Regions from separate parts of the Nonomuraea sp. LP-02 genome, predicted to be linked through region 1. Evidence: riboswitches for the same ligand, from Rfam matches in the RefSeq annotation. Region 1 holds a riboswitch; each other region holds the start of a gene.

Region 1 (5,147 bases):
CACCACGCTGGAGGAGCTGCGCAAGATCGCCGACCGGCGCGAGGTCCACTGGGACCCGAAGTGGGGGTCGGGCAAGCTCGTGCAGGAGCTGTTCGAGGCGCTGGTGGAGCACACGCTGGTGCAGCCGACGTTCGTCATGGACTATCCGCTGGAGACCTCGCCGCTGGCCCGCCTCCACCGCGACAACCCGCTGCTCACCGAGAAGTGGGACCTCATCGGCTTCGGCACGGAGCTGGGCACGGCCTACTCCGAGCTCAACGACCCGATCGACCAGCGGCACCGGCTGGTGGAGCAGTCGCTGCTCGCCGCCGGCGGCGACCCCGAGGCGATGCAGCTCGACGAGGACTTCCTGGCGGCCCTCGAATACGGCATGCCGCCGACGGGTGGCATGGGCGCGGGCATCGACCGGATGATCATGGCGTTCACCGGCAAGAACATCCGCGAGACCATCCTGTTCCCGCTGGTCAAGCCCACCCACTGACGATCGCGGCTCGGCTGCTCGTCAGCGGTTGAGCCGCACAGGGAGCTTCGCGAGCCCCCGCAGCACCAGATTCGGCCGGTACGGCGGCGCCGGATCGAGCAGTTCCATCCGTGGCGCCGCGGCGGCCAGCGCGGAGAGCGCGATCTCGCCCTCCATCCTGGCCAGCGTCGCCCCGAGACAGAAGTGGATGCCGAGCCCGAAGGCGAGGTGCCGCCCCGGCTCGCGGCCGCCGTCCGAGCTGCCGGGGCCGGAGCGGCCAGGATCGGAGCGGCCGGGATCGGAGCGGCCGGGATCGGAGCGGCCGTGGTCGAAACGGTCGGGGTCGAAACGGTCGGGGTCGGGGAAGACCGCGGGGTCGCGATTGGCCGCGCCGATCAGCGCGACCACGGCCGTGCCCGCGGGCACCGGCGTCCCGCCGAGCTCGGCGTCGCGGAGCGCCACCCGTCCGGTGAGCTGGACCGGCGGGTCGTAGCGCAGCACCTCCTCGACGACCTGCCGCGGCCGCTCGGCGGCGTGCCGCAGCAGGCCGTTGCGGACCAGGGCGAGCACCCCGTTGGCGATGAGGTTGACGGTCGTCTCGTGCCCGGCCACGAGCAGCAGCACGCAGGTGGCCAGCAGCTCGCCCTCGGTCAGCTCCTCGACCCGGGTGAGCGCGCTCAGCAGGTCGTCGCCGGGCTGCCGGCGCCGGAGCTCCAGGAGGTCGCGGAAGTAGTCGCGAAACTCTCTTCCGGACCGCCCGCTTTCCGATATCAGCTCCGCTGTAAGCATCGGGTCAAGGCTGCGGGCGGCCGTCTCGCTCCAGCCCTGGAAGCGTTCGTGATCTTCCGGCGGCACCCCCAGCATCTCGCAGATCACCATGACCGGCAGCGGGTACGCGAAGCCGGAAACCAGGTCGCCCTCCTCGGGCAGCGCCGCGATCAGCCCGGCGGTGACGGCCTCGACGCGCGGGCGCAGCCGTTCGACCATGCGGGGCGTGAAGGCCCTGCTGACCAGACCACGTAACCGGGTGTGATCGGGCGGATCCATACGCAGAAATGACTCGACGGGCTGACCTGGATTGACGCGATTGATGGGATTGGGGCCGTGACCGAAACGGGGGTCGCGGAGCATGGCCCCGCACAGTTCGTGATCGGTCAGGACGAACAGCCCGGCGGGCGTGCGGAAGATCGGCCCGTGCTCGCGCAGCGCGTGGTAGCGCGCATAGGGATCAACCAGAAAGCCGGGGTCCGCGGGATCAAAACCCAGAACGTCCGCCGGACCCGAGGGGGGTGGAGGGGAGCCCCCGGACTGATCAACGAGATCGGTCATCGCGCATCCAGCGTCCGGTCGGCATATGGCGAGTAGGTCACATATGCGCGATCATGTCAATAGCGCTCGTCAAGGGCGGGATTTATCACGCTTGACGACCTTTCAGAGATGCGTTTACCTTCTGCGAGACGAGCGGCTTTGGCCCGTTGTGAGGTCCAAATTCTGCTGTTGGGGGGGAGGGCTCCCGATGGACGTGCTCACTGAAGGCGTTGAGCTGAGCCACGCGGATCTGGCTTTACTCGGCGAGCTGGCCAAGGGCGTCACTGTGGATCGAGTGGGGAGACGTCTGGACATCAGCGGACGCACGGTGCGCCGAAGACTGCGCGGCATCTGCGATCGCATCGGCGTGGCCACGGCCATCGAGGCCGTGGCCTGGGCGGCACGCCGCCATCTCATCTGACGGGACGCTCTGCAGGGATCAACCGGGTCATGCCGGCTCAGTCTGCGATGCGCACCGCGCCCGCGAAGGGCCGGTTGCCGAGCGCGGCCACTCGTACGACGTCGCCGGTGCGCGGGGCGTGCACCATCATGCCCCCGCCGATGTAGATGCCGACGTGGTGCAGGTCGTTGTAGAAGAAGACCAGGTCGCCTGGGCGCATCTCCTCGCGTGAGATGTGCCGGCCCGCGGTCCACTGGTCGCCGGTGTAGTGCGGCAGCGAGATGCCGACGCGCCGGAAGGCGGCCATGACCAGACCGGAGCAGTCGTAGGAGCTGGGGCCTCCGGCGCCCCACACGTACGGCTTGAGCTGCTGCGTGAGCGCCCACCTGGCGGCCGCGGCGGCCTTGCCGGTGCCGGGGATCGGCAGGTTGACGCGTACGGCGCGGGTGCCGGGCTGCCCGGCCTCGCCGAGGGCGCGACGGAAGAGGCTGCTCTCCGTCTTGGCCACGAGGGCGGTGATCTTGTCGCGCTTGGCGTCGAGGTCGGCCACGATCCCGCGCAACTCCTCCATGCGGGTCTTGGCGCCGGCCTCGGCGCGGGTGGCCGCGTCCATGGCCTTGAGCAGCTGGTTGACCTCTTCGCTCTGCTGCGTCTCCAGCGCGTGCGTGGTCGCGGCCCGGTCGAGGAACTTCTCGGGATCGTCGGACTGCATGAAGGCGAGCGAGCGGTTGAGCCCGCCGGTGATGTAGGCGTTCTGAGCGAGCATGACGGCCTTCGCGCGCTTGGCGGCGAGATCGGCCTGGCTGTCGGTCAAAGTCTTCTGGGCGGCGTCGGCGGCCTTCTTGGCGGTTTTGTACTTCTCCCGCTGGCCGTTGTACTGCTCCGTGAGCGTCTCGATCTCGACGTGCAGCTTCTCGACCCGCTCCGACAGCTCCTTGAGCGAGGGCTTGGGCTCCGCGGACGCCGGGGCGATGGGGGCCGCCAGTAACGCGGCGGCCATCAGGACCGCCGCTCCGAGGCGGAACGGTCGCCGGAACCGTTCCCGATGGGGGGCGTTCCCGCCCGCCGTCCTCTCGTCCCCACGCGTGCGCGTGCGCTTCACCAACCGGCTCCCTTCCTCGACGCCTACCGGGTTAGCTGACGGGTTCGGGCCGGAGGAGCCCTACCGAACGTTTCGGATTCACCCCTGTGATGGCGTGCGGCGGGCGCCATCGGCGGGTCCCCGGCTTCCCTTGCGGGAATTGGGCGTGTCTCCCGCGTGCGACACGCGGGGAACGTCGTCGCTGGACACTAATGCACTCCCGGTTCCTGCTCAACCAGAACTGCTTGATCTGTTGAGGTTTCACAACCGAAGGGTCACAAGGTGATCTCGTGATCAAGCGTACAGAAGAGACTTTATGTCCTTTTTGCCCTTGGTTTTGCTCGGCGTCGGCGAACGTCGGACCTGCGCCTGGACAGCCGTGCGGGACCCCGGGTACGGGGCGGTTGAGGGAGTTAGGTCCGAGCCGTAATGACATCTGTACTCTGGAGAGCCATGGAGCAGGTGGCCGAGCTGACAGCGCCCGAGACCGCGGTGGTGGTCCGGCGTGCCCGCACGCCCGACGTCCGCGGCATCAGGCGCCTGGTCGACACCTACGCGGGCGCGGGTCCCCGGCTCCTGGAGAAGACCACGGTGACGCTGTACGAGGACGTACAGGAGTTCTGGGTAGCCGATCTCGGCGGGCGGGTCGCCGGCTGTGGCGCCCTGCACGTCCTGTGGGAGGATCTCGCCGAGGTCCGCACGGTCGCCGTCGATCCGGAAGTCCGGGGCTTGGGCATCGGTCACCGGATCGTGGAGGCGCTCATACAGCAGGCGAAGGATCTGGGTCTGCGGCGGGTGTTCTGTCTCACTTTCGAGATCGAATTCTTCGCCAGGCACGGGTTCCGGCCTATCCAGGGGACCCCGGTCTCACCGGAGGTCTACGCCGAACTTCTGGCCTCGTACGACGAGGGTGTGGCCGAGTTCCTCGACCTGGAGCACGTCAAGCCGAACACCCTGGGCAACACCCGCATGCTGCTCCATCTGACATCGGGTGACGCGGACCTTGACCAATTGGAAAGGTGATTGTTGATACCTATGTCGATACGTTGGGCAGCACAGGCATGTGCCCTGACACGTGCCACATGCGCACGCGAAGCGAGGTGACACGGTGAGCACCGGACAGCCGCCGTATCCGCAAGACGAATCCGGCGAGAACTCCGCGCCTGGCAATCCCCCCTACGGCCAGCAGCACCAGGGCCGTCACCCCGGCGAGCCCGACCCCGACGCCACCGTGGTCGGCTACCGGGCGGACGACGCCTTCGGACAGTCCCCCTACAACCAGCAGCAGCAGGGCTACGGCCAGCAGCCTCAATACGGCCAGCAGCCGCAGTCCCAGCCGGACTACGGTCAGCAGGGCTACGGTCAGCAGCCCCAGTACGGCGGCCAGCAGGGCTACGGCCAGCAGCCGCAGTACGGCCAGCAGCAGGGCTACGGCCAGCAGCCCCAATACGGCCAGCAGCCGCAGTCCCAGCCCGACTACGGCCAGGGCTACGGCCAGCAGGGCCAGTCCCAGCCGGGCTACGGCCAGCAGCCGCAGTACGGTCAGCAGCCGCAGTCGCAGCCCGGCTACGGCCAGCAGCCCTCCTCGGGCCAGTACGGCACCCAGCCCGGCTACGGCCAGCAGCCTCAGTACGGCCAGCAGCCGCAGTCGCAGCCCGACTACGGCCAGGGCTACGGTCAGCAGCCGCAGTCCCAGCCCGAGTACGGCCAGGGTTACGGCCAGCAGCCTCAGTACGGCCAGCAGCCGCAGTCGCAGCCCGACTACGGCCAGCAGGGCTACGGGCAGCAGGGCCAGTCCCAGCCGGGCTACGGCCAGCAGCAGCAGTACGGCCAGCAGTACGGCGACCAGCAGTACGGTCAGCAGGGTTACGGCCAGCAGGGCTACGGGCAGCAGCAGG
Region 2 (5,147 bases), 5.0 Mb from region 1:
CGGCGCGGACCCGGGCGCCGTACGCGCCTACGGCCGGCGCGTCGAGGAGCTGGGCTTTCGCCACCTGCTCGCCTACGACCACGTCGTGGGCGCCGACCCGGCCGTGCACCAGGGCTGGAGCGGCCCCTACGACGTGCACACCACCTTCCACGAGCCGATGGTGCTGTTCGGCTACCTGGCCGCGCTGACGTCGCTGGAGCTGGTCACCGGCATCATCATCCTGCCGCAGCGGCAGGCGGTGCTGGCCGCCAAACAGGCCGCCGAGGTCGACCTGCTGACCGGCGGGCGCTTCCGCATGGGCGTGGGGCTGGGCTGGAACCACGTCGAGTACGAAGCGCTCGGCGCGGACTTCCGCACCCGCGGGAAGCGGATCGAGGAGCAGGTCGCCGTGATGCGCCGGCTCTGGTGCGAGCAGACCGTCACCTTCGAGGGCGAGCACCACCGGGTGAGCGCCGCCGGGCTCGCGCCGCTGCCGGTGCAGCGGCCGATCCCGGTCTGGTTCGGCGCGCAGTCGCCCCCGGCCTACCGGCGGGCGGGGCGGCTGGCCGACGGCTGGTTCCCCCAGATGGCTCCGGGGCCGGAGCTCGACCAGGCCAAGGCCATGGTCGAGGAGGCCGCCACGCAGGCCGGCCGCGACCCGTCCGGGCTCGGCATGGAGGGCCGGGTGGGGTGGACGGGCGACGCCGGGGAGCTGGCAGACCTCGCCGGACGCTGGCGGGAGGCGGGCGCGACGCATCTCGCGATCAACACGATGGGGGCCGGCCTCGGCCCGGTCGAGGGACATCTGGACGCACTGGAGGAGGCCGCCGCCGCGCTCGGACTGGAACGCGGCTGAGAGCACACCGGCGCATTACCTTCGCCGCCCGTCATGGGGATTTCGTGACCGGGGAATGACGCAGGTCAGAGGGGTGTTGTACCGTCCAGTGAGCGTGGCCTCGACCTCAGCCGTGGAGCGAGTGACCACCGGGCCGCGCTCGCCTGCGTCCGCGTCGCGGGCGCCGCGTACGATCCCACTCCCACCGCGGGCCTTCGATGCCCGCGGCCGCTGAATCCGCCACAGGCGGAACCGGGGACCCGTTCTCGACCGGGGTGAATCGGCACGTCCGTGTGCCGTAGGGCAGCTTCCGCACGCCCGAACCCGTCAGCTAACCCGGTAAGCGGCACGGAAGCACAAAGGAGCAATCCCTCATGGCCATCAGCCGTTTCATCCGTGCCCCGAAGCTGAACGCCGCGAAGCTGGCGGTGAGCGGGGCCCTCGCCGTGTCCGCCCTGGGCGCCACCGCCGCCGTGACCGCGGCCGCCGACAGCACTTCCGCGCAGCCCGCGGCCGCCGCCCAGCAGGGCGTCAGCAACCGCGACGCGCGCGTGAACGTCACCGCCCATCAGGTGCTGGACCTCGCCCGCGCCCAGGTGGGCACGTCCGAGAACGCCGCCGGCGGCGGCACCAAGTTCCAGCAGTGGTACGCCGACTCGCCCCGCGCCGGCGAGACCGTCCTGCGCGACGGCGGCAACAGGAACGCCTACCTGAACGCCCCCTGGTGCTCGATGTTCGTCTCCTGGGTCGGCGAGCAGAGCGGCGCCCGCTCCCAGATCGGCTGGGACGCCTACACCGTCTCCCACGCCAAGTGGTTCGCCGCCAACGACCGCTGGGGCACCGAGGCCAAGCCCGGCGCCGTGGTGTTCTTCTCCTGGAGCGGCAGCAAGAGCCTGAGCGCCATCAACCACGTCGGTTTCGTCGTCAAGGACAACGGCGACGGCACGATCTCCACGATCGAGGGCAACACCGGCAACGGCAAGGTCGAGGAGCGAGTCCGCCCGACCTCCCAGGTCGTCGGCTACGGCTACCCGAACTACGCCGCCTGACCTCCCGGTTCGTCCGGAGGCCAATTCCTGAGCACCGAGTCGAGGGCGTCGAGGGTTCTCGCCCAGGACACGTCCACCTCTCGCGGGGTGCGGGCGAAGCCGCCCTGCGTCTCCAGGCTGACGAAACCGTGGAACGTGCTGTGCAGCATGCGCACGGCGTCGGTCTGGGCGGGCTCGGGCAGGTCGTAGCCGCGCAGGATGGCCCGGGTCATCTCGGCGTGCCGGCGGGCGGCGCTGGCGTAGGCGGTCTCGTCGTCGAGCTGGATCTGCCCGGCGGCGTACCGGCCGGGGTGTTCCTTAGCGTAGCCGCGGTAGGCGTCGGCGAAGGCCACCAGGGCGTCCTTGCCGGCGCGGCCGGCGAGGGCGGCGGCGGCCCGCTCGGCGAGCTCGGCCAGCGCGAGGACCGCCACCCGTACCCGCAGCTCCTGGGCGTCCCTGACGTGGGAGTACAGCGCGGCGGGCTTGACGCCGAACCGGCGGGCGAGCGCCGAGACCGTCAGGTTGTGGAAGCCGAGCTCGTCGGCCAGCTCCGCCGCCGCCAGGGTCAGGCGTTCCGCGGTCAGTCCAGCTCGTGCCACGTGCCCTCCATCACTTAAAGCCTTTAAGCATTTGCATAATAGCATTAAGGAAACTAGCCTCGCCGCTCATGAGACCTCTCACCGAGCGCGAGATCCGCGCGTCCCTCATCAACTGCTCGAAGGGTGAGGCCAAGCGCGCCGACGTGCCGAAGGACCTGCCCGACCAGCCCTGGGACGACCTCGACTTCCTCGGCTGGCGGGATCCGGGCGCGCCCGAACGCGCGTACCTGGTGGCCGAGCGCGACGGCGCCCTCGTCGGCGTGGCGCTCCGCGTGACCTCGGGCGCGGCCCGCGGCTTCACCGCGCGCAGCATGTGCTCGCTCTGCCTGACCACGCACACCAACGGCGGCGTCGCGCTCATGAGCGCCCGCCGCACCGGCGAGGCGGGCCGCCAGGGCAACTCCGTCGGCCAGTACATGTGCGCCGACCTCGCCTGCTCCCTCTACCTGCGCGGCGGGAAGAAGGCCGCGGGCGGCGGCGTCATCGACGAGTCCCTCACCCTGGAGGACAAACTCGCCCGCACCCGGACGAACCTGTACGCCTTCCTGGACAAGGTGGCCGCGACATCTGCATGAGACCGGTCAGACCGCAGGGCCGCGGGTCCGGAAGGAGGCGCGGTAGGACTGCGGGGTGACGCCGACCACCCGCTTGAACCGCTCACGGAACGCGGTCGCCGACCCGAACCCGGCCTGCGCCGCGACCCGCTCGACGCCGTGGTCCGTGGTCTCCAGCAGGAGCTGGGCCCGCCGCACCCGGGCGCGCAGCAGCCACTGCAACGGCGTGGTGCCGGTCTGCTCGCGGAAGCGGCGGCCGAAGGTGCGCTCGCTCATCCCGGCGCGCGCCGCCATGCCGGCCGGCGTCAGCTCGGCGGCGAGGTTGTCCTCGATCCAGCACAGCACCGGCTCCAGCAGCGAGCCGCGCGGCGCCGGCGGCCGGGCGTGCGTGACGAACTGCGCCTGTCCGCCCTCGCGTTCCAGCGGCGTCACCGCCAGGCGGGCCGCGTCGGCGGCCACCGCCGAGCCGAGGTCGCGCCGGATCAGGTGCAGGCACAGGTCCAGCCCGGCCGCGGCGCCGGCGGAGGTGAGGATCTGGCCGTTGTCCACGTAGAGGACGGCCGGCCGCACGTCCACCAGCGGGTACGCCTCCGCCAGCCGCGCCGCCGCGGCCCAGTGCGTGGTGGCGCTGAGCCCGTCGAGCAGCCCGGCGGCGGCGAGGGTGAACGCCCCCACGCAGATGGAGGCGATCCGGACACCGCCGGCCGCCGCGGCGCGCAACGCCTCCAGCGCCGCCGGGCCGGGCGGGGCGGCCCCCTCGGAGCAGCCCGGCACGACGACGGTGTCCGCCTCGCGCAGCGCCTCCAGGCCGTGCGGGGCGACGATCGTGAAGGCGTCGCTCGCGACCTGCGGCGTCACCGCGCAGACCAGCACGCGGTACGCCCGCCGTCCGTCCACCCTGACCCGCCCGAACACCTCGACCGGCGTCGCCAGGTCGGCCGCCACCACCTGGTCCAGCGCCAGGACCGCCACCGTGTGCATGCGGGACACCGTAGGCGGTGGCGGGAACCCGTGGGAAATTGTCGTTCCAGCCACTGGGGCCGGCGATCGGCCGGCCCTAGCGTGTTCCCCCGTGTCCAACCTCATGTCCATCCTCATGCCGATCCTCATCGGGATCGTCTGCGTCTGCCTGCTCTCCCTGATCCCCGACCCGCACCGCCGCCGGGCCAACGCCGTGCTGGTCGCCGGCGCGGGTGCCGCGTACCTGAGCGGCGGCGGGCTCGGGTACGCCGAGTTCGTCCTCCCGGTCGTCATGACCTACGTCGCCTTCCGCGGCCTGGAAAGCTGGACGTGGATCGGCGTGGGCTGGCTGCTCCACACGGCCTGGGACGTCCTCCACCACCTCAACGCCAGCCCCATCCTCGCCTTCGTCGGCGACTCCTCCTTCGGCTGCGCCGTCTGCGACCCGGTCATCGCGCTGTGGTGCCTCGCGGGCGGCCCGCCGGTGCTCGCCCGGCTGCGCGACCGGCTGCGCCGGGCCGCCCCCGCCGCTTAGACGCGCCCCGAAGGACCGGAGCGCGGCGCGAAAACGTTCCGGCTCCTCGACGGTGAAGGGGACGTCCAGGAAGGCGAGGCGGAGCAGCAGCCACTGCCAGGTGTCGAGCGCCAGCACGGCCCTGGTCCGCCGCTCCCCCAGTGCCTCCAGGTCGGCGTCCTCGTAGGCGAAGGCGTCGGCGACGTCGGCCAGCGACGCCTCGACGGTGAGGACGACGCGCTCGCGGTCCTTGCCGAGTCCCTGGCGCAGGTAGTCGAGCGCGGTGTCCGCGGGCAGGGGGCGGGGGTCGTACGTGCTGGTCGAGGTGCGCAGGCCGGTGACGCGGTCGAGGCGGAAGACCCGCCAGTCGTCCTTGGCGGTGTCGCGGGCGAGCAGGTACCAGCGCAGGTTGTGGTGCACGTGCCGGTAGGGCTCGGCCCGCCGGGAGGTGACCGCGCCGTCCCTGCCGGTGTAGTCGAAGGTGACGACGAGCCGGCGCTGGATCGCCTCGGCCAGCTCGGCCAGGACGTCGGCGCTGACGCTCGGGGCCCGCCCGGTGCTGGTCTCCAGGCTCGCCCGGAGCTGGGCGGCCCGGTGCCGCAGCCGTTTCGGCAGGAACTGGTCGACCTTGCCGTAGGCGCGGGTGGCGGCCTCGTCCACGCTGCCCTCGGCGGCCCG
Region 3 (5,147 bases), 5.5 Mb from region 1:
GGCGACCGGCGGCATCGCCCAGACCGTGGGGGCGGCCATCGCGGCCGAGCCGGGCATGCGGGTGGCCGCCGTCGGCTCCCGCGACCTCGGCAGGGCGCGGGCGCTGGCCGCGACACTCGGCGCGGAGTCGGCGTACGGCTCCTACGAGCACCTGTGCGCCGACCCGGCCGTGGACGCGATCTACGTCGCCACGCCCCACGCCCAGCACCTCCCGGTGGCCGTGGCCGCCATCGCGAACGGCAAGGCCGTGCTGTGCGAGAAGCCGCTCGCGGCGAGCGTGGCGGACGCCGAGACGATGGTGCGCCTGGCGCGCGAGGCGGGCGTCTTCCTCATGGAGGCCATGTGGATGCGGTTCAACCCGCTGATCCGCATGATCGCCACCGACGAGCGCTTCGGGGAGATCCGCTCGGTGCAGGCGTCCTTCGGCTTCGCCCATCCCTATGACGAGGCGCACCGGCTGTGGGCTCCCGAGCTGGGCGGCGGCGCGCTGCTCGACCTCGGCATCTATCCGTTCGGGCTGGCGCAGCTCCTGCTCGGCATGCCCGAGGGCCTGCGCGTCACCGGGTCGCTCGCGCCCAACGGCGTGGACGCCGAGGCGGCGGGGCTGCTGACGTACTCCGGGGGGCGGCACGCCGTGGTGGCGACCTCGTTGCTCGCGCACTACCCCAACTCCGCCCACGTGGTCGGCACGGGCATGCGGGCGGAGATCCCGGCGGCGTTCTGGGCGCCGGAGCGGATCGTGCTGTCGGCGCCCGGCATGGAGCCCGAGGAGCACTTGCTCGATCCGGCCGACAACGGCTACGCGGGTGAGGTGCGCGAGGTGCGGGCCGCGGTGGCCGAGGGCCGGACCGAATCGGCGATCATGCCGCTCGACGAATCCCTTGCCATGATGGGGCTGCTGGCCGACGCCCGGCAACAACTGTCCTGACCAGGCTTTTAGGGATTTGTCATCTCCTTGCCGTGTGTATTACCTTATGGGGCATCTCAGGGCATACGTCCGTTTTGTCGGAGTATGTCTGACCATCGCAAGTGAAAGAACATCACAGGATCGTCCTGTGACCGCTGAATCCGCCACGCGCGGAACCGGGGACCCACGTCCTTTGGGGTGAATCGGCACCACGTGCCGTAGGGCAGCTTCCACGTCCGAACCCGTCAGCTAACCCGGTAAGCGGCATGGAAGCAAGGAGTAACCCCCTCGATGGCCAAGCACGGCTTCACCGCTGCCCGAAAGATGAAGATCGCCTACGCCGTCCTCGGCACGGCCGTGGCCGCCGCCGCGCTCGGCCCGCAGGCCGCGAACGCCGAGACCGCGTCGGCCGCCGGACAGCACGGCAACACCGTCAGCGACACTGTCAAGAACCCGGTCGACCGCGCCGCCCAGCGCTCCCGCGCCGAGGAGAACAAGATCCAGGTCACCGCCGCCCAGGTGCTGTCCATGGCCCGCTCCCAGGTGGGCACCAGCGAGAACTCCGCCGGCGGCGGCACCCCGTACCAGCGGTGGTACGCCGACTCGAAGCGGGCCGCCGAGACCATCGCCCGCGACGGCGGCACCCCGGCCGGCTACCTCAACGCCCCCTGGTGCGCGATGTTCGTCTCCTGGGTCGGCGAGAAGACCGGCGCCCGCCCGCAGATCGGCTGGGACGCCTGGACCGTCGCCCACGCCAAGTGGTTCAAGAACAACGACCGCTTCGGCACCGCCGCCAAGCCCGGCGCGGTGGTCTTCTTCTCCTGGAGCGGCAGCAAGGACCTCGACGCCATCAACCACGTCGGGTTCGTCGAGAAGGACAACCAGGACGGCACCATCTCCACCATCGAGGGCAACACCGGCAACGGCAAGGTGGAGGAGCGCGTCCGGCCGAAGTGGCAGGTCGTCGGCTACGGCTACCCCGAGTACGCCTCCTGACCTCACCCACGTACGAGCGCGCGTCCCCATCGCCCGGGGACGCGCGCTCGTCGCGTGTCCGGCCCCGCCCGCGTCAGGGTGTGGGCTCCTCCAGCAGCCGCAGGCTCTCGCGGGCCCACGCGGCGCGGGCCGTCGCGACGGCGATCTGGCCCGCGAACACGTGCGCCTTCAGCGCGGCGATGCGATCGTGCTCGGCCGCCGGGCGGTTCTTCAGCCGTTCCTTGAGCAGGGGCGTGTCCTTGGCCAGCAGCGCCTCCCTGTGCGCCCGCCACTCGGCGGCGAGCTGCTCCTGCTCGGCGATGAACGCCTTGAGCACCGACGCCGCCCGGTCCGGCTCGATCATGTCGAAGAACAGCGCCTGCAGGAAGAACGCGTCCCGCGCCGGCGGCGGGGTGTGGGCGGTGCCGAGCCAGGCGCGCAGCTCCGCCAGCCCGCGCTCGGTGATGGAGTAGACGGTCCGGCTCAATCTGGTGCCCCGGATCTCCTTCTGGCCCTCGATGAGCCCGGCCTGCTCCATCTGGCGCAGCGTGGGATAGATCTGGCTCTGCGGCGCTGACCACACCCAGCGCGGGGCGGCCTCGAAGAAGCGGGTCAGCTCGTACCCGTTCATGGGGCGCGCCTCCAGGACGCCGAGCAGCGCGTGCTGAAGCGACATGCCCTCCAGCATAGGGAGAGCATGATCCGTTCCTCTAGAACAGGTATGGAGATACATGTATTGTCCTCCCTGACTTCGAGAACGATCTCGCGAGGAGGGCGGACGGCGGTGACCACGGCAGAAGCCGGACCATTACCGGCAGAGCACTTACGGACCGAGCTGGCCCTGGCCGGCCGGGCGCTGGCGGCGGCGGGGCTGGTGACCGCGTTCGGGCACGTCTCCGTCCGGACGGGCGGCGACCGGCTGCTGATGACCCCGCCGGTCCCCCTCGGCACCCTCACCGCCGCGTCCCCGTACGCCGAACTCCCCCTCGACGCCGCCGAGCTGCCCGACGGAGCGGCGCGCGAGGCGTGGATCCACGTCGAGATCGCCCGCGCCCGCCCCGGAACCGGCGCGATCTGCCGGGCCCAGCCGCCTGCCGCCACCGCGCTCGCCGCCGCCGGGGTGCCCATCCTGCCGCTGCACGGACAGGGGGCCTTCCTCGGGCCCGAGGTGCCCGTGCTCGACGACGCCGTGCTCGTCCGCGACCGCGCCCGCGGCCGGGCGCTCGCCGACCGGCTCGGCGACTCCCCCGCCCTGGTCATGCGGGGCAACGGCGCGGTCACCACCGGCGCGAGCGTCGGCGAGGCCGTCGCCCTCATGTGGGTGCTGGAGGCCGCGGCCCGCATGAACGCCACCGCCGCCGCGGCCGGAACCCCCATCCCCCTCACGCCCGCCGAACAGCGGGCGTGGCGGGCCGCCGCGCCCGAACTCCTTGCCCGCATCTGGTCCCACCTCCGGGAGTCGTCATGATCGAGTTGACGGACATCGCCTACGTCCGCTCCGGCGCCGCCGACCTGGACACCGCCGTGCGCTTCGCGGTCGACATCGTCGGCATGGAGCTCACCGCCCAGGAGAACGGCGTCGCCTACCTGCGCGCCGACCAGCGCCACCACTGCCTCGCCCTGGTCGAGGGCGAATCCGGCGTCATCAGCTCCGGCTTCACCGTCCGCGACGAGGACGCGCTGGCCGCCGCCGAGACCGAGCTGGAGAAGGCGGGCGTCACCGTCGCCCGGGGTAGCGCCGAGGAGGCCCGCTCGCGCCGCGTCCGCGACTTCCTCTCCTTCGACGACCCCTTCGGCAACCGCGTCGACCTCGTCATCGACCAGGTGACGCTCACCGCCCCCGTACGGCACGGCCGCGAGGCCGGCATCACCGAGTTCGGCCACCTGTGCCTGGACGCCCCCGACGTGCGCGAGGCGTACCGCTTCTGGAACGGCCTGTTCAACGCCCGCGTCTCCGACTGGATCGGCGACTGGGCCTGCCTCATGCGCATCGACCAGGTCCACCACAAGCTCGCCGTGTTCCAGGGCAGCCAGCCTGGCCTCTGCCACATCAACTTCCAGGTGGACTCGCTCGACGACGTCATGCGCAACTGGCACTTCCTGGAGGCGAACGGCGTCGAGATCGAGATGGGCCCCGGCCGCCACCCCCAGTCCACGGCCGTCTTCGTCTACTTCAAGGGCCCCGAGGGCATCACGTACGAGTACTCGTGGGGCGTACGCCTCATCACCGACGAGGACGCCTGGCGCCCCCGCTACTTCGACCCCGCCGAGCCGGGCTCGATCGACATGTGGCAGGGCCCCACGCGCCGCGTCCACACCCAGCCGCAGATCCGCCGTCCCCTGCCGGGGCGGCCCGCCACGGGAAGCGAGGGCTGACATGCCGCTGGTCGAGGTGTCCCTGTCCGAAGGGCGTGATCCGGCCGCGATCCGGGCGCTCATCCACGAGCTGCACGCCGCCGTGGAGCGGGCGATCGGCTCGCCGGCCCAGAGCATCAGAGTGATCGTCAGGGAGGTGCCGCGTACGCACTGGGCGGCCGGCGACCAGACGCTCGCCGAACGCGACGAGATCAGCAAGGGCGGTTGACGTGGAGTTCTTCGGGCACGTGATCGACGGCGCCGAGGTCGCCTCGGCGAGCGGCGAGACCTTCGCCAGCGTCGATCCCTACACCCGCGAGCCGTGGGCCGAGGTCGCGCTCGGCGGCCCCGCCGAGGTGGACCTGGCCGTCGCGGCGGCGCGGCGCGCGTTCGACGAGGGGCCGTGGCCGCGCATGGGCCGCGCCGAGCGCGGGCGGCTGCTGCACCGCCTGGCGGACCTCATCCTCGCGAACGCCGACCGGCTCGGCCTGGCCGACACCCGCGACATGGGCAAGCCGATCACCCAGAGCCGCGGCAACGACGTGCCCCGCGCCGCCGACAACTTCCGCTTCTTCGCCGACCACGCCCGCCTCACCCCGGCCGAGGCCCTGCCGATGGACTCCGGCCACCACGCCTACACCCGCTACGAGCCGGTCGGCGTGGCCGCCGCCGTCGCGCCGTGGAACTTCCCGCTCATGCTGGAGACCTGGAAGATCGCGCCCGCGCTGGCCTGGGGCAACACGGTCGTGCTCAAGCCCGCCGAGGACACGCCCGCCTCGGCGACCATCCTCGCCCGGCTCGCGCTGGAGGCGGGCCTGCCGCCCGGCGTGCTCAACGTCGTGCACGGGTACGGCCCCGACTCGGCCGGCCAGGCGCTCACCGAGCATCCCGGCGTGGACCGCATCACGTT
Region 4 (5,147 bases), 1.3 Mb from region 1:
GCCATCGTCCGGTAGCTGCCCAGCGTCCCGTGCTCGCCCTCGCCGGTGGCGATGGCGGGGGCGAGCACGCCGCTGATCGCGGTGGCCACGCCGATGAAGACCATGCGCCACTGCAGCAGCGAGGTGCGCTCGTGGTAGTCGTGCGTCATCTCGCCGGGCATGGCCTTGTACGGCACCTCGAACAGCGCGTACGCCGTCGCCGTGGCGAGGAAGCACACCGCGACGTAGGCGGCGGCGGGCACCCCCGTCAGCGGCGGCCCGGCGAAGACCAGGAAGAACGCGACCGGCAGCGTGCAGGCCCCGGCGAGCAGCCAGGGCCGGCGCGGCCCCCAGCGCGAGACGGTCCGGTCGGACCAGCGCCCGACCAGCGGGTTGATGACGAGGTCCCAGATCTTGGGCGCGGTGACCACCACGCCGGCCAGCCACGCGGGCACGGCCAGGAAGTTGGTCATGTAGTAGAGCAGCAGCAGTCCGGGCACGGCGTTGACCGTGGCCGTGCAGAAGGAGCCGACCCCGTAGCCGAGGCGCACGCCCCGGGGAACCGTGGCCGCGACCGGTGTGATCATCCCCACATTAGAGCCGAGCAACGGCTTGTTTGGGGAGACCCCATTCGACCGGCGGCGGGGGAGAACCCGCCGCCGCCGGTCAGTCGTGCACGTCGGCGCACACCACGTGCGCGCCGATCTCGATCATCCGCTGCTCGCTGCGCGCGTCGGCCACCCGGGCCATGAGGATCGGCGCCCCGCTGGCCGCGAACTGCGGCAGCCGGGCCCGCACCAGGCGGTGCAGGTCGCGTACGACGTCCTCGGCGGCCGACATGTGGACCTTGACGTGCAGCATGATCCCGGTGGCCCCGGACGCGGTGCTCGCCTCGGAGATCCACACGTGGTGCACGAGCGGGAAGTCCACGAGCAACTGCGCGATCGCCTGCCGCAGGGCGGGCAGGATGGGATGGGCGCACCGGCGGTAGCCGGGATCCACCTGCTGCATCGGGCCCGACAGATGCGGCCTGGGCGCGGGCACCCACGGGAACGACGGCGCCTGCGGAGCCGGCGGGGCGACCTGGGCCAGCGCGGCACCCCGCGACACGGTGGCCATCGCGCCCGTCGCGTAGGCGGCGGGCGCCGCCCCCGACAGGACGGGCGTGGGCCCGGTCCGCGTCGTGGTGAGGAAGCGCTGGAGATCGTCGATGGGCACGGCCGCGGCGGCTGGTCCGGCCGCGTCGATCACGATCTCCCGCACGCCCGTGACGCGCTGGATGTCCAGGATGGTGTCGGCGTCGCACGCCGACAGGGAATGGCTGCCACGGTGCCGGGCGTAGGTGGTCGCGCTGGTGTAGCCCAGCAACACGCGGTCCCCGGCCTGGGTCGTCCCGAGGACGACCGAACGGTCAGGGCGCACTGCCACCAGGACGCCACCGTCGGCGAGAGCGCCCAGCAGCCGGTGGGGCGTGCCATGCTGGGCGAGAACGTCGGCAAGCGCAGGATTCCCGATGCTCATATGACGAACCATAGGTAGTCGGCCACGGCTTATCAGGCTAATGGCGAATAAATCTCCCGATCAAGACGAAGATGGCCCCGGGATGGGTGACTTTCTCCTCTACCGGGTAGCCGCCGCCCGTCTCACATGGTGGGTCCTTCGTGAATGCGTTCACAAGCGGCGGTTAGACTCGGTAAGACCGCCGGGGGATCCGTGGACGTGTCCCCCTCATGACTCGCCGGAAGCCCCTAAGGATCCACCTGTGAACAAGCCCGTCGTACTGGTCGCTGAGGAGCTGTCCGAGGCCGGCCTCGCCGTTCTCGGCGCCGATTTCGAGGTCCGCCACACCGACGGCGCCGACCGTTCCCAGCTCCTGCCCGCCCTCGCCGACGTGGACGCCCTCATCGTGCGCTCCGCGACGCAGGTCGACGCCGAGGCCATCGCCGCGGCGCCCAAGCTGCGCGTGGTCGCCCGGGCGGGCGTCGGGCTCGACAACGTCGACGTCGAGGCGGCCACCAAGGCCGGTGTCATGGTCGTCAACGCGCCGACCTCCAACATCACCAGCGCCGCCGAGCAGACCGTCGCCCTCATCCTGGCCAGCGCGCGCAACACCGCCCAGGCGCACGCCGCGCTGAAGAACGGGGAGTGGAAGCGGTCCAAGTACACCGGCGTCGAGCTGGACGAGAAGGTCGTCGGCATCCTCGGCTTCGGCAAGATCGGCCAGCTCGTGGCGCAGCGGCTGCAGCCGTTCGGCGTCGAGATCATCGCCTACGACCCCTACCTGCCGCCGGCCCGCGCCGCGCAGCTCGGCGTCAAGCTGGTGAGCCTCGACGAGGTGTTCAAGCAGGCCGACTTCATCACCGTGCACCTGCCGAAGACCAAGGAGACCCTCGGGCTCATCGGCGACGAGGCGCTGCACAAGGTCAAGCCGAGCGTGCGCATCGTCAACGTCGCCCGCGGCGGCATCGTGGACGAGGCCGCGCTCTACTCCGCGATCAAGGAGGGCCGCGTCGCCGGCGCCGGCCTCGACGTCTTCGCCAAGGAGCCCTGCACCGACAGCCCGCTGTTCGAGCTCGACCAGGTCGTCGTCACCCCGCACCTCGGCGCCTCCACCCACGAGGCCCAGGAGAAGGCCGGCACCCAGGTCGCGCGGAGCGTGAAGCTGGCGCTCGCGGGCGAGTTCGTGCCGGACGCGGTCAACGTCCAGGGCGGCGCCGTCGCCGAGGACGTCAAGCCGGGCCTGCCGCTGGCCGAGAAGCTGGGCCGGGTGTTCACCGCGCTGGCCGGCGAGGTCGCCACCAAGCTCGACGTCGAGGTGCGCGGCGAGATCGCCTCCCAGGACGTGCGGGTCATCGAGCTGGCCGCGCTCAAGGGCGTCTTCGCCGACGTGATCGAGGAGCAGGTCACCTACGTCAACGCGCCGCTGCTGGCCAAGGACCGCGGCGTCGCCGTCGAGCTGATCACGAGCTCCGAGAGCCCCGACTGGCGCAACGTGGTGACCGTCCGCGGCGTGCTGGCCGACGGCCGCCAGGTCTCGGTGTCAGGCACGCTGTCCGGGCCCCGCCAGATCACCAAGATCGTCGAGGTCAACGGCTACGAGATGGAGATCGAGCCGACGGCGCACCTCGCGTTCTTCACCTACGCCGACCGTCCCGGCATCGTGGGCGTGGTCGGCCGCCTGCTCGGCGAGCACGGCGTCAACATCGCCTCCATGCAGGTGGCCCGCGACGTCAAGGGCGGCAAGGCGCTCATCGCGCTGACCGTCGACTCGGCGATCCCGGCCGACATCGTCGACCAGATCGTGGCCGAGATCGGCGCCGAGAGCGGCCGTTCGGTGGACCTGGAGGACTGACACTCCCCGCCTCGCGCGAAAGGCCGCCGCCCGGACCGGGCGGCGGCCTTTCGTTGTCTCAGCATGCGGGATGCTAGGACATCCAACGAGATTCCTCGGTTAACGTGGAAGTACATGCGCCAGGTGCTCGTACTCATTACCTGCCGCGGCGAGGCCTGTTAGGGCAGGTCGGCGACTCGCCGCGGTGAACGGCGTCGCGTCGGCCGGTAAGTCCCTCCCGTCAGTAACGCCTCCTCGCGAAACGAGTTGACGATCATGTACGAGATGTACGCCTATAACCGTGCCGAAGACCACAAGGACGAGGCCGCCGAGGCCCTGCAGACCGCGCTGGACCGCCGCGACAACGGCGGCGCCCCGCAGGAGTCCGGCCGGTAGGGCCCCGGCTCGCATCGGAGACGCCGGTCAGAGCACCGACGCGACGGGCATGGGCGGTGCAGGCTCCTTCTGCTGCTTCGCCCACTCCCGCACGCCCTTGCGGTCGGGCCGTACGGCGCCGACGAAGGCGCTCCTGCGCCAGCTCGACAGCTTCTCCTCCTTGATGACGTCCCCGGTGCGGGGCGCGTGCACCATGTAGCCGGGCCGGGAGATCATCCCGACGTGGCCGAGGTTGCTGAAGAAGGCCAGGTCACCGGGCTTGAGGTGGTCCCAGGAGACCTTTTTGTCGAACGCCGCGTACTGGTCATTGGTGACGCGGGGCAACTGGATCCCCGCCTTCTGGTACGCCCGGAGCATGAGCCCCGAGCAGTCGTATCCGCCTGGGCCGGTCCCGCCCCATAGGTACGGGATGCCCTGTTTTTTCAGGGCGAAGTTCAGCGCGATCTTCCAGGCGGGCCTGCTCTGCCTGTCCCGGATCTTCTTGAGTTCCGGACCGGTGAGCGTGGTGGTGAGTGCGCGCTGGTCGAGGGTTTCGGCCTTGGGCACGCGGTCAGGGTTGGTCTGTGCGGTTTTGGTCTGGTCGGGCTTGGTCTGGCTGGGGGTGGATGCCTGGGCAGGGGAGGCGAGCACGGCGAGGCCGGTCGCGCCCGCCGCCACGAGAATGGCGATGCGAGACAGGGGACTGTCCTTCCATACGGCCGACCGGGTTAGCTGACGGGCTCGGGCTTGGAAGCAGCCCTACGGCGCGTGCCGATTCGCCCCAGGGGGAAAGTGGGTCCCCGGCTCCACGCGAACCGCCGCGTGGATTAGGCAGGGCACGGACGCTAACGAATCAGTCAAAAGATCGCAAACCTTCACAAATCGGACTTCTGGGAAACAGTCCGAAAAATGAGACCGAGTGTTCGTCAGGCGAGACGAGCCGGTAAGGTACCGGCATGGAGTCGCGTAACATCCGCTTGGCCGTCATCCCCGGCGATGGCATCGGCACCGAGGTCGTCACCGAAGGGCTCAAGGTCCTCGAAGCCGTCGGCACGAAGATCGAGCCCACGCACTACGACCTGGGCGCGGCGCGATACCACCGCACCGGCGAGACGCTGCCCGACTCGGTGCTGCAGGAGCTGCGCGGCTACGACGCGATCCTGCTCGGCGCGGTGGGCGACCCCAGCGTTCCCCCGGGCATCCTGGAGCGCGACCTGCTGCTGCGGCTGCGCTTCGAGTTCGACCACTACGTCAACCTGCGCCCGGTCAAGCTCTTCCCCGGCGTCGAGACCCCGCTGGCCGACACCGCGGCCGAGGACATCGACATGATCGTGGTCCGCGAGGGCACCGAGGGCCTCTACGCGGGCACCGGCGGCGCCATGCGGCGCGGCACGCCGCACGAGATCGCCACCCAGGAGTCGCTCAACACCGCCTACGGCGTCGAGCGCGTCGTCCGCTACGC

Evidence for each region. A riboswitch is a leader RNA that binds a small molecule or an ion and turns the genes downstream of it on or off. The one in region 1 is predicted to bind cyclic di-AMP.
Region 2: linked by a shared signal. The riboswitch ahead of SMD20_RS08290 (CHAP domain-containing protein) and the one ahead of SMD20_RS32125 (C40 family peptidase) in region 1 are both predicted to bind cyclic di-AMP.
Region 3: linked by a shared signal. The riboswitch ahead of SMD20_RS05985 (CHAP domain-containing protein) and the one ahead of SMD20_RS32125 (C40 family peptidase) in region 1 are both predicted to bind cyclic di-AMP.
Region 4: linked by a shared signal. The riboswitch ahead of SMD20_RS37985 (C40 family peptidase) and the one ahead of SMD20_RS32125 (C40 family peptidase) in region 1 are both predicted to bind cyclic di-AMP.

The regions. Positions count from the first base shown of each region.
Region 1 covers NZ_JAXCLK010000001.1:6,820,143-6,825,289, forward strand. The annotation lists gene lysX (bifunctional lysylphosphatidylglycerol synthetase/lysine--tRNA ligase LysX) at 1-481, shown strand, start outside; gene SMD20_RS32115 (cytochrome P450) at 503-1,507, opposite strand; gene SMD20_RS32120 (LuxR C-terminal-related transcriptional regulator) at 1,977-2,189, shown strand; gene SMD20_RS32125 (C40 family peptidase) at 2,227-3,168, opposite strand; cyclic di-AMP (ydaO/yuaA leader) riboswitch at 3,276-3,426, opposite strand; gene SMD20_RS32130 (amino-acid N-acetyltransferase) at 3,703-4,272, shown strand; gene SMD20_RS32135 (RDD family protein) at 4,358-5,147, shown strand, end outside.
Region 2 covers NZ_JAXCLK010000001.1:1,774,517-1,779,663, reverse strand. The annotation lists gene SMD20_RS08295 (LLM class F420-dependent oxidoreductase) at 1-835, shown strand, start outside; cyclic di-AMP (ydaO/yuaA leader) riboswitch at 1,034-1,174, shown strand; gene SMD20_RS08290 (CHAP domain-containing protein) at 1,189-1,863, shown strand; gene SMD20_RS08285 (TetR/AcrR family transcriptional regulator) at 1,851-2,441, opposite strand; gene SMD20_RS08280 (FBP domain-containing protein) at 2,510-3,016, shown strand; gene SMD20_RS08275 (GlxA family transcriptional regulator) at 3,023-3,976, opposite strand; gene SMD20_RS08270 (DUF6010 family protein) at 3,975-4,490, shown strand; partial or broken gene SMD20_RS08265 (helix-turn-helix transcriptional regulator) at 4,809-5,147, opposite strand, start outside.
Region 3 covers NZ_JAXCLK010000001.1:1,289,881-1,295,027, reverse strand. The annotation lists gene SMD20_RS05990 (Gfo/Idh/MocA family protein) at 1-928, shown strand, start outside; cyclic di-AMP (ydaO/yuaA leader) riboswitch at 1,051-1,186, shown strand; gene SMD20_RS05985 (CHAP domain-containing protein) at 1,199-1,903, shown strand; gene SMD20_RS05980 (PadR family transcriptional regulator) at 1,977-2,558, opposite strand; gene SMD20_RS05975 (class II aldolase/adducin family protein) at 2,667-3,350, shown strand; gene SMD20_RS05970 (VOC family protein) at 3,347-4,258, shown strand; gene SMD20_RS05965 (tautomerase family protein) at 4,260-4,466, shown strand; gene SMD20_RS05960 (aldehyde dehydrogenase) at 4,468-5,147, shown strand, end outside.
Region 4 covers NZ_JAXCLK010000001.1:8,091,007-8,096,153, forward strand. The annotation lists gene SMD20_RS37970 (MFS transporter) at 1-566, opposite strand, end outside; gene SMD20_RS37975 (hypothetical protein) at 646-1,500, opposite strand; gene serA (phosphoglycerate dehydrogenase) at 1,742-3,331, shown strand; gene SMD20_RS37985 (C40 family peptidase) at 3,734-4,363, opposite strand; cyclic di-AMP (ydaO/yuaA leader) riboswitch at 4,388-4,529, opposite strand; gene SMD20_RS37990 (3-isopropylmalate dehydrogenase) at 4,642-5,147, shown strand, end outside.